3 regions of the Synechococcus sp. A15-44 genome follow, and region 3 is predicted to be linked to each of the others. Evidence: predicted binding sites of a transcription regulator. Region 3 holds the regulator's gene; each other region holds the start of a gene.
What was found. The regulator NtcA, encoded in region 3, controls nitrogen genes in cyanobacteria. The targets are predictions, from matches to a motif close to GTANCNNNNGNTAC.
Positions count from the first base shown of each region.

Region 1 (3,593 bases), 920 kb from region 3:
CAGGCGTTCGCGCCGGCGCTCTAGTTGTGTAGTCCCACCAGGTTGTTCAGCTGACACAGGGGCCTTCTCCAGGCTGCGGACCCAGATTCAGCACATTGCCAAGTCGATTGCCGGCCTGGAGGACAGGACGGTGCGCTGGCCTACGCATCTTGATCCGCACCTCTCCGGCCTGGCCTACGGCAGCCTCGTTGTTGGCATGCGGGTGCCGCGTCCTGGGGAGGTCGACTCCCAGGGGCAGCTTGTGCTTGAAGGCGTCACCGACGGGCTGTACGCGGCTGTGCGTGATGCAGTACGCAGCCTGCCGATCATTCCCAGGTTGATCCAGGTAGAGGGCGTCAGCGACGAGGTCTATTCGCTCTTCCCTGACCCGGCGGTGCGGGACACCGTGATGCTGGCTGCGCACAAGCTGGCGCCGACCAAAAGCAGCAAGGGCATCACCGATCTGTTTCTGAGCTGCCCCGGAGAAGAAAAGATTGCTCCGTTGCCACTCACCAAGAAAAGCCGGGAGATTCTGAGTCAGACCCTCGTGCAACCATCCAGCAAACGCTCCTGTGGCACAGATTCCTTTGAAGGTGTTGTGCGGGAAATCGACCTGGATGCTCTGCGCTTTGAGATCCGAGGAGCCCGGTATCAGCGTGGTATTCGCTGCATCTACGACGATCGGCACAAGGGTCATGCGGGCGAGATTCTGAACTGCACCGTCCGCGTCAGTGGCAGCTACGAAGCCTCTGCTGATGAGCAGCCAAGGCTCGTGGCAGTAGAAACCATTGAGATTCTCAAACGGCCTGATCAGCAGATGGATCTTCTATAGCCATTGAGTCTGCGCTGGATGCGTCCATCGGCTCCGGGGCTGATATCGCCCGGAGCTGACGCTTGCAATCATCCAACGTGATCACACACACCACTGTTCGATTGCTGTTGATAACGCGATAGGTTTTGCCCGTTGCCATGCACTTGGTGCGGGCATTGATAAAGGCCTTGAATTCCGTTTTGAAGCTGATTTCCCTGGCCCATCCCTGATCGACGAGGCGCTCGATCGTGTACATCCTGATCACTCCCCCGCTCTGTTTCCAGGATGCAGAGCGAGGGAGATTTGACCCGCAAGATTCAGGTTGATCTCGGGATCATGCTGATCAATTGAGCAAAACAGCACCCGTGGCAAGCAGTTCGCGGCGATAGCGCTGCAAACCCAGAGGGTGAACCTGGGCCACCTGGGCGCAACCATTCATCCAGAACTGAACGGTCACCAGGTCGCTTGCACTTGAAAAGCCATGGCGGTGCTGGGGAGCACCTGGGCGGACTGGATCGGATTCAAAGGCCATGCTGATGGCGCAATTCGGTGCAGCAAATCGGAGATATTGCGATCTGGATGTTTCCTGCGTAACGCATTCAGTGATTGCTGGATTCGTGATCAGAGATGGCGAACGCGCTGCTGACGTGCATCAACGGAACAGTGGTGAATCAGCTTGTCTTGATGCAGGAATATCGACCTCAGAGGCCATACAGGATTTGATATGGGTGACGATGAAGAGTGCGCAGCTTGACCCACGGATGGGTCCGGCCCCTCTGACGGAATTGTCCCCAGGGATGATTCCGTTCGTCTTTTAGCCCGAGTCGAGGATGGACCCACGACTGGCGACGTGGTGATCAAGGGCGGCCCCAACAACATCGGCCAACACCAAAATCAGGATGTGTATCCACCTGAACGACACTGGAGTTGACGCTCCCCCTACAAAGGATCTGTAGCAACCGCTACGTACAACGTTCACCTCGCTCCTGCGAGGCGCAGATCACCAGGCCAAGGAACGGGGACCTGGATTTCTGAGGAACCACAAATGACCCTGACCTATCGCGGCCAGAAGTACGACCAGCAAAAAGTGGCTGGCGCCTCCAACAAGCCTGCTCTGACCTACCGCGGCGTTTCCTACGCCAAGTGATCCAGGCTTGATCAAGCCATCACCACAAGCCCCTGCCGCCGGCAGGGGCTTTTTACTGAGCACTGATTTCATCAACAGAACGTGCAGCCAGACGTTCCAGCACCATCCAGGTCGCAGATGCGTTGCTTCTGCCGCCTGATCAACGACTGCAAAGTATTCATCGCAAACAATCAGTGATCAATCACATCCGTTGAGACTGACAGCCGCACAGTTAAGTCAATCAAAGCGCGAAGACATCATCCCGGTCCATAGAGTCTTACCACCAAACGACTCATGATCATGACAAAAGTTTCAATAGGCCGTCAAAAAACACTGAAAACTCAGCTTGAACATGTTGCCCACGAAGCGGAGCTGATGGCGGGCAAACGCCGCCGAGAAAACACAACTGATCGCAGCGGTTCTCAATTCAGACCGATCGATGAATACGATTCGATCAGGCCCCTCTGGCGCAAGCGGTCCGACTGAACAGCACTTCCTTGCCATCAGCGATAGCGCTTCTTCTCAAGCCGCCTGCGCAGCGATCGTTCCGTCTGCCAAGCCGACCAACGCCGCCATTCAATTTCAGCAGCGGTCAAGCAGAGATCATCCAGTGACTCGGGAAGATCCACAGGAGAGCTGAACCTAATTGGGCAGCAAGGACCAGCAATCATGACCTGCTTAAGGATGCCAATTGCTATATCACTGAATCAATCAATATCCATCCGTCATCGCTGCAACCAAATCAAGACCCGCGGCATTTCTACCTAAGCCTGTCCGTCAACATCCAGACAGACAGCACCGTTGTTGCAGCAAATCGGGCGGATCGGGTTCTGTAAATGAACACGCGGCTGATTGGTCTGCGCTCATCTGATGCAGGGGCGCAAAGTTCACTCGCAAGGTCCGCGGACTGGGCCAACCACCTCAGCTTTGCTGCTCAGCGACAGACAGCAAAGCCATTTCGCTGGAGATATCGGCGCCCCCGATACCGCTCGATTGCAATGACATTCGCCGCGGCTACAGCGTTCTGCTCGGCCAAGGCCACAGCAGCCTGATCGCTGACTCTCTTATTCAGCGGTGCAAAGGCAACGCCGTTCCAATACAACCTTGTCATCACAGCTCCTTCAATGCCCAAGCCCCCGTTCCCTGGCTTGGATCGAGCTGCGCCCCGGAAAGCGGGGTGAACGCTTCACAACAGTTGCTGCAATCCGGTGATAACTCAACCAGCGATTGCGATGCAAGCTCGACCGGAGCATTCACTCACATTGCACCAGCGGCGGATGTCCAACGGCTCAAGGCTCAACCAAGACCATCAGTCAAGCCATCCCGTGTGATGACACACGCCACTTCGCGGAAACTGCTGATCACGCGATAGGTGTCCCCCGTCGCCATGCACTGGGAGCGGGCGTTGATCAAGGCCTTGAATTCCGTTTTGAAACGAAATTCCCGGGTCCATCCGTGATCGACGAGGCGTTCAACCGTGAACATCTCGAGCACTCCATCACTCTGTGGAGAGACTGCAGCGCGCGCGAAATTTGACCCGCAAACTGCAATTTATTTCAGGAATCATGCAGATCAAATAAGCAAATCAGCACCGTTCACCACCAGTTCGGGACCACAACCCGGGCTGACTGCTTCCTGCATCACGCATTCAGCGATTGCTGCGTTCGACACAAGAGG
Region 1 is NZ_CP047938.1:1,960,110-1,963,702, forward strand. Features, by position in the region: gene SynA1544_RS10915 (hypothetical protein) at 1-57, opposite strand, end outside; gene SynA1544_RS10920 (hypothetical protein) at 131-811, shown strand; gene SynA1544_RS10925 (hypothetical protein) at 777-1,046, opposite strand; gene SynA1544_RS10930 (hypothetical protein) at 1,134-1,322, opposite strand; gene SynA1544_RS10935 (DUF4278 domain-containing protein) at 1,836-1,937, shown strand; gene SynA1544_RS10940 (hypothetical protein) at 2,217-2,402, shown strand; gene SynA1544_RS10945 (hypothetical protein) at 3,213-3,401, opposite strand; gene SynA1544_RS10950 (hypothetical protein) at 3,565-3,593, opposite strand, start outside.
Region 1: the regulator NtcA is predicted to act here: its motif matches at 1,743-1,756, upstream of SynA1544_RS10935 (DUF4278 domain-containing protein).

Region 2 (3,593 bases), 820 kb from region 3:
CCTGTGAGCAGAAGCCCGATGCCGTAGTGGATCTGGCCACCCTCACCGGAGCGTGCGTGATTGCTCTGGGGGATGAGATGGCCGGGCTATGGTCCAACAATGACGAGCTGGCGGAGGCCCTCGACGCCGCTGCTCAGACGGGCGGTGAAGGGCTCTGGCGCATGCCACTGCGGCAGTCCTACAGGGATGGATTGAAGTCGTTGCTGGCCGACATGAAGAACACCGGCCCGCGGCCCGGTGGTTCGATCACAGCGGCCCTGTTCCTCAAGGAATTCGTGTCCAAAGACACCGCCTGGGCCCACATCGACATCGCGGGGCCGGTCTGGAGTGACAAGGGCAAAGGGGTCAATCCCGCTGGTGCCACCGGCTACGGCGTGCGCACCCTGGTGAACTGGGTGCTGGCCCAGTCATGAGCCGCTCCCCGGTGCGCTGGTACATCAAGGCCCAGCTGGGGGTGCTGCTGCTCCCGGTGGGCCTCTGCCTGTTCGGCGAGGCGGTGAGCCGCAAGGTGGTTCAGATGCTGGGCAAGGACGCAGGCCCCTGGTTCTGGTACGGAACCCTCAGCCTGATCTGCATCAATGCCGGCATTGGCCTGATGATCGACAGCGGACTGACCCGAGGCTTTCCGGGGCGACGTCAGAGCTGATCAGGGCGCGGGGTCAGATCAAAACAGCCAATCAGTACGAAACAGCCCTTCAGGAGGCCACCGCCTGTAATTCGAGTGAGCGGTCTGGGGTTTCAAGTGCATGAATCTGCCACCGTGCTCGCTCGGAGCAGGTTTCCAACACCCGATCGAGGTCATCCGATGCGTGCTTCGGCGACGCGTAGGGACCGATATGACGGGTGCCAAGACCATCCTTAATGGTCAGCAGATACATACAAACCTCCTCTCACCGCCTGATCGTAAACATGGGGTGAAGCATCGTCGATGGCCGGAAACCCGTCTGTTCACTGAGAACTTGCTGAATCAATCAGGTTGCCGCGCTTAATCTTTTCAACAGGTTGGATGCTGGTTTCTTAAGGAATTCGACCAGATTTGATCAAGTAACGGGCGGCAAATCCCCTGGAGCGATACCCCGTATCGCTCCATTTCATTGGGCTCAGTTGGCTTCAGTGACAGCCGCTGGAGCAGCAGACCTGCCAGACATCTCACGCAGAGAGCCAGCAGCGCAAAGGGTTGAAAGCGCGATCGCAATCAGGGCGGCGCTGTTGATCAGCTTGAGCGCGACGGGCAGATGGGTGTTGACCATCTCGCGAACGTTTGCCATGAAAAAAGTTCATAGTGAACATGTTCATGGTGCGGCCCCTGTCATCGCAGCAAGGGCTTCTTTCGGTGAAGGGGCAATGCGTCGAGCGGGGTACTTAGGGAACACCCCCTCTTTTTTTGGGCATCAGGCCACAAGAACAAGGGCGACGTTGAGAATCGCCAACCCAACCAGGAACACCGCCGCCAGCAACGCGGCTTCGGGGAAGAACTTGGCAATCACAAAACCCACCCCAAGAAACACCGAGGAGATCACGATGGCGGTGAGATCCGATCCCATCGGCGAATGCTGACTGGCTCGCCCACAGGATGCCGGGATCTCCCGTGGACCGTGGCTTGCCCCCATCCGGCTGCCCAACAAAAAACCCCTGCCCCCTTCCAAGGGCAGGGAACGGGTGCTTCGGACTACTTGGTGTAAGTGACGCCCCGGTAGGTGAGGGTGCGGCGGCTCTCGCCAATAAGTTCCTGGCGGCAGGTGTTGTAGTGCTCGCGGCGGTAGGTCAGTTCAACGCAGGCCTTGGGAGTGGCTGGAGCTGCTGCGTAGGTGTGGCCTCGATAGAGAAGTGCAGTCATTGGATGTTCCTCGAAGAAATCCAAGTCCCCGTTCCATGGCTTGGAGCATCTGCGCCCCCTCAAGAGGGGGTGAACGTTTTGTAGCGATTGCTACAAACTACTTATAGGACAGCCGTCAAGCCGGCGCCGTTCGCGCGAACACACGCCGCCCCTTGATCAAGACCCCTACTCGATCAATAACCCTGCTCGATCAACACCCCGAAGAAGCAGGCGCACTGGCGGGCCACCCATCCATCGACCAGATCACATCCGAAACCGCGTCGGCATTGATCCATTTGATGACGCCCGTATCCACATCAGCCACCTGGAACAAAGACGGAAGCCTGGGATGACGAGCGCTTCCCTCACAGAAGATCACCTGCCCCATCCACCAATCCCCTTGATCGAGCTGGTCTCCAGCAACGATCACAAAGTGCCCTGGGCGGACGTGGAGAAAGGGAGCCTCCGCCTTCACCGCGAGATCACCGTGATCAACCGACATGAGCCACCCGCAAATCAGTACACCTGTACTCATAGCCATGGCGATGCGGGTTTGGCAAGCCATCAATCGCGCTGGCGTTGAAGCGCAGACGTGTTGCCAGACACTGACGTAAGCACTTTTGCTCCCTGGACGTTGACCCGTGGGCGTCTAGGTTTCGGCAGTTTTCAGACCCGTAGGCCCCCTTTCGATCGCACAAGGCCCTGAGCCTGCCGCCGTCGAGAACGCCAATCGATGACTGACCGCACTCTCAGCATTTCCGATGCCCTGCGCGAAGCGCAGCTGCAGCGCCTGGAAGCCTCCTTGGCCTGCAAGGCAGCATCCAAGCCTCAGGCCACAACACAGCCAGCAAAAGAGAAGGACAAGGACGCCAAAGCAAGCGACTGATCGCAACAGTCCCCACGCATTCCTTGATCAGATCGGCATATTGAAGAGCATCCGGCAACTGCCGGTGTCCTCAAGTGCTGTGCTGTGGAGTCGCTGCTCTCGATCCTGTTGGGCGTCGCACTCGCGTGGGCGATCACGCGGGTGATCATCTGGCTTAGCGACCGTGCGCGCATCCGGGGGCGCTCAGCAGAGGAATGAAGCTGCGGCAGCTTCACTTCCCCCAGGCGTTACCGGAGCGAGCGTTGTCGCCCCAGACGCTGTCGAGCCTGCGGTCACGACCGCAGCTGAACCGATAGAAGTTGTATTTGACGGCGTTGTTCTCCGCGTAGTTCTGGTGGTATCCCTCGGCCGGCCAGAAACGAGCCGCCTGCCGGAGCTCCACCTTCAAGGCAGACCGGGGTTGTCCAAGCTCACGGGCCGCCGCCGCCGCACTGGCCTCAGCCGCCTGAGCCTGGGCGTCATCAGCCGTGAAGATCACTGGCCGGTAGGAATCACCGCGGTCGCAGAACTGTCCGCCGCCATCGAGGGGATCCACATTGCGCCAGTAGCTGCGCAGCAGCTCCGCATAACTGATCTGATCCGGATCAAAACGCACCTGCACAGCTTCCTGATGCCCAGTGGTCTCACTGCTCACCTGCCGGTAGGTGGGGCGCTCCAGCTGCCCGCCGCTGTAACCGCTCACGGCATCACGCACCCCCGGCAGATGTTCCAGGTCGTGCTCCAGGCACCAGAAACAGCCACCGGCAAAGACGGCCGTCTGCAGCTCTGCCATGGCGCGCTGGGGCCAGCTGAGCAGCATCAAGCAGGTGACCAGCAGCAGCAGCGTTCGTTTCATCCGATCACCTGATCAAAGATGGCCTTGGCCGCCCGCTCGGTCACACCAGGAGCTCC
Region 2 is NZ_CP047938.1:2,055,385-2,058,977, forward strand. Features, by position in the region: gene SynA1544_RS11550 (leucyl aminopeptidase) at 1-413, shown strand, start outside; gene SynA1544_RS11555 (hypothetical protein) at 410-646, shown strand; gene SynA1544_RS11560 (hypothetical protein) at 696-878, opposite strand; gene SynA1544_RS11565 (hypothetical protein) at 1,101-1,268, opposite strand; gene SynA1544_RS11570 (hypothetical protein) at 1,392-1,544, opposite strand; gene SynA1544_RS11575 (DUF4278 domain-containing protein) at 1,670-1,837, opposite strand; gene SynA1544_RS11580 (DUF3104 domain-containing protein) at 2,028-2,318, opposite strand; gene SynA1544_RS11585 (hypothetical protein) at 2,550-2,702, shown strand; gene msrA (peptide-methionine (S)-S-oxide reductase MsrA) at 2,914-3,537, opposite strand; gene lpxB (lipid-A-disaccharide synthase) at 3,534-3,593, opposite strand, start outside.
Region 2: the regulator NtcA is predicted to act here: its motif matches at 1,918-1,931, upstream of SynA1544_RS11575 (DUF4278 domain-containing protein).

Region 3 (3,593 bases):
CACCGAGGCCATAGGAATGGGCCGGGAGAATGAAATATCGCCCGTCTTCATCCTCATGAAGGGGAGTGGGTTCGAGGTTGGCCGGGTTGAACCGCTTGGGGTTCATCACCGTGCCTGGAACATGCCGGAAGATCAGAAATTCCTGGGAGGAAAGGCGTAGGTCGTAGCCGTAGGAGGAGCAACCAAAACTCAGCACTGGCCGCAGCTTCTGCTCCGGCTCCAGGTGACGGACCAAACCGCTCTGGAATGGCTCGATCATTCCCTGCCCGGCCTGTTGAGTGATCCAGCGATCGCACTTGAGCATTAGAAACCTCGGCGCAACTCCGTGACTTGATCTGCCATCTCCACCACACCGGCGGGGATTGTAGGTCCAGTGATGATCACATCCATCGAAGCGGGCCGCTGCTCAAGAGCTGCAATCACGTCCGCCTCATCCAGGTATCCGAAGGCCACGGCAAGGCCGAGTTCATCCAACACCAGCTGGTCGAGATCTCCCTGGATCAGATGCTGACGGCAGATGGACCAAACCTCAGCCACCGCCTCCGCACCACCGGGATGCCCCGGCGAGGAGAGGCAGAGGGGCACTTCCGGCCGCAGCCAGACGAGGCCTCCGCAGAGCTTCACCCGGCCGGCCGATCCCTGCTGCACGCCCCCTTTGAGGAACTGACTGATCAGAACACGACTGCCCAAGCCGGCAGCTCGCATGGCCTGGCTGAGAACACTGGCGAAACTGCCTCGATAAGGCGCCGTATGCACCTGCAGCTGCCCTTCGGGAGCCACCAGATGCAGGGGTGGCGGATCAGAAACGGCAGGCAAGGGCCTCAGGCCCGCCCGTTGCAAGGCCTGCTGATCCCGATCCAGGGAATTTTGGAAGGATTGGGGGTCGGCGAGGCTTGTGGTCATCACGGAAGCATCTGTCCGGGCGACCCCGGCAAGACCTTGAATGTAGCGGCGAGATCACATTCCACAAGGGGATTGACACCACCCATGGTGTTTGGACAGGGCGAGAACCAACCGCCTGCGAGGCTTGACGAACTGCACACCACCGATGAGCCAATCCCCTGAACAACGCACTGATGGCCGTCGCCCGCAGCAGTTGCGACCGTTCTCGGTGACCTGGAATCCCATGAGGTTTGCCTTGAGCTCCCTTGTGGTTCACACCGGCCGAACCGCTGTTCTCTGCAGCGTTTGCTTGGAGGACAAGGTTCCCCGCTGGCGCAAGGGAGAAGGATTGGGATGGCTCAGCGCCGAATACCGGTTGCTGCCCGGATCCACCCCACAGCGGCAATCACGGGAGCTGATGAAACTCTCGGGTCGCACCCAGGAAATTCAGCGGCTGATCGGCCGAAGCCTGCGCGCCGTGATCGACATGGAGCGTCTAGGGGAGCGCACCTTGCTGATCGACTGCGACGTGATCCAAGCGGACGCCGGCACCCGGACGGCCTCGATCACCGGGGCTTGGCTTGCCCTGGACCAAGCCTGCCGATCCCTGGTGGACCAGGGAGTGCTGGAGCAATCGCCCCTGATCGATCAGGTGGCGGCTGTATCCGTGGGCTTGGTTGATGGCCAGGTCTTGCTGGATCTGGACTACAGCGAAGACAGCCGAGCCGAGGTGGACCTGAACGTTGTGCAGTCCGGCGATGGCCGTCTGCTGGAAATCCAGGGAACGGCGGAGGGTGCGCCCTTCAGTCGCAGCCAACTCAATGAGCTGCTGGATTTAGCAGAGCCGGGATTGAGCTCCCTGATGCAGGCGCAACGCCAGGCCTTCAACGAGCACAGCAGCGTTAAGTAATAACCGCTACATGGCGGCCACCGCCGGCTCCGTAACTTCGCCACACCAGGGGGTTGTCATGACCAGTAGCCGAGGTTTCAGCCGATACGCCCCGCAGATGGTGGCTCCAGCTCCCAGCGCAGAGCCCGCCAACCGTTCTCTGCTGGAGATCATCCGGGATCTCGATGGCGCTAGCAGTGATCTGGTGGATCGCAACAAGACCATCTTTTTCCCTGGAGATCCCGCAGAACGGGTGTATCTGATCCGCCGGGGAGCCGTTCGTCTGTCCCGCGTCTACGAATCGGGAGAAGAGATCACCGTGGCCCTGCTCCGCGAGAACAGCCTCTTCGGGGTGCTGTCACTGCTGACAGGCCAACGGTCCGACCGCTTTTATCACGCTGTGGCCTTCACCCGGGTCGAAATGGTGACGGCACCAGCGACCTCCGTCAAGGCCGCCATCGAAGCAAACACCAGCGTTGGCCTGCGCTTGCTTCAGGGTCTCTCCAGCCGGATTCTGCAGACCGAGACGATGATTGAAACCCTCACCCATCGGGACATGTCATCCCGACTGGTGAGCTTCCTGCTGGTGCTTTGCAGGGACTTCGGCGTGGCAGATGAGCTAGGCATCACCATCGACCTGCGCCTGTCCCATCAGGCCATCGCTGAAGCAATTGGCTCAACACGCGTCACAATCACGCGTCTGCTGGGAGACTTGCGTCAATCCGGTCTGGTTCAGATTGACCGCAAGAAAATCACCGTTCTGGATCCGATCGCGCTGGCCAAACGCTTCAGCTAGGCCTGCCATCGCCCGACTTGTGCAGCGATGAGCGGCTGGGCACTGATTCTGGTTCTGTTGGTGCTCGGGGGCGTGCTATCGACCCTGGGCGACCGCTTGGGCAGCCGCGTCGGCAAAGCGCGACTGAGTTTGTTCAGCATGCGCCCACGGCGCACCGCCGTTTTGATCACGGTGTTGACCGGCAGCCTGATCAGCGCACTCTCACTTGGCCTGATGCTTCTGGTGAGCCGGCAGTTGCGGGTGGGCCTGTTTGAACTGGATGCCCTGCAGGAGAAACTCCAAGACAGCCGTCAGCAGCTAAAGGCAGCCGAGCGGGAACGGGACAAGACCCAAACGGAAACCAAACGGATCGCCATTGAGCTCGAGCAATCACAGCAACGGGCCAACACCCTGCGCCTCGAACTGGCTCCTCTTCAGAAGGAGCTGGCCCAACTCGAAGCCGAACGTGAACGCCTCAGCCAGGACATCGCCTCCCGCGATGCGGACATCCAGCGCACGGAAGCCGAACTCAACAGCGTTCGCAGCCGCATCCGAGCCGGTGAGCAGGAACTCAAACAACTGGAACGCAATCTGGTCGCCTTGCGGCGTGGATCGGTGGTGATCAGCAGCGGACAGACCTTGGCAAGAGCAACGGTTCGACTCGATGCTCCGGACCAGGCCAAACAGGCTGTCGACAGGCTGTTGCAGGAGGCCAATCTCAACGCCTACGGAAAAGTGCGACCTGGCGAAGCACCCGAACGGCAGTTGATCCGCGTTCCGCGCAGCGATGTGGAACGCCTGCAAAGCATCATCCGCAAACCGGAGACCTGGGTGATCTCGCTGCGCTCAGCCACCAATGTGCTGCGAGGTGAAACAGCGGTGTACGCCTTCCCCGAGGTGCGTCCGAACCGGCCGGTGACCCAACGCGGAGACGTGCTGGCCACCACCACACTGCAACCGGATGAACGCACTCCAGAGGGCATTCGCACACGATTGAACCTTCTCCTGGCCTCGGCCTATGCCGAAGTGCAGCGGCGGGGATCCCTG
Region 3 is NZ_CP047938.1:255,574-259,166, reverse strand. Features, by position in the region: gene dcd (dCTP deaminase) at 1-304, opposite strand, end outside; gene SynA1544_RS01325 (cob(I)yrinic acid a,c-diamide adenosyltransferase) at 304-903, opposite strand; gene rph (ribonuclease PH) at 1,049-1,792, shown strand; gene ntcA (global nitrogen regulator NtcA) at 1,851-2,567, shown strand; gene SynA1544_RS01310 (DUF3084 domain-containing protein) at 2,595-3,593, shown strand, end outside.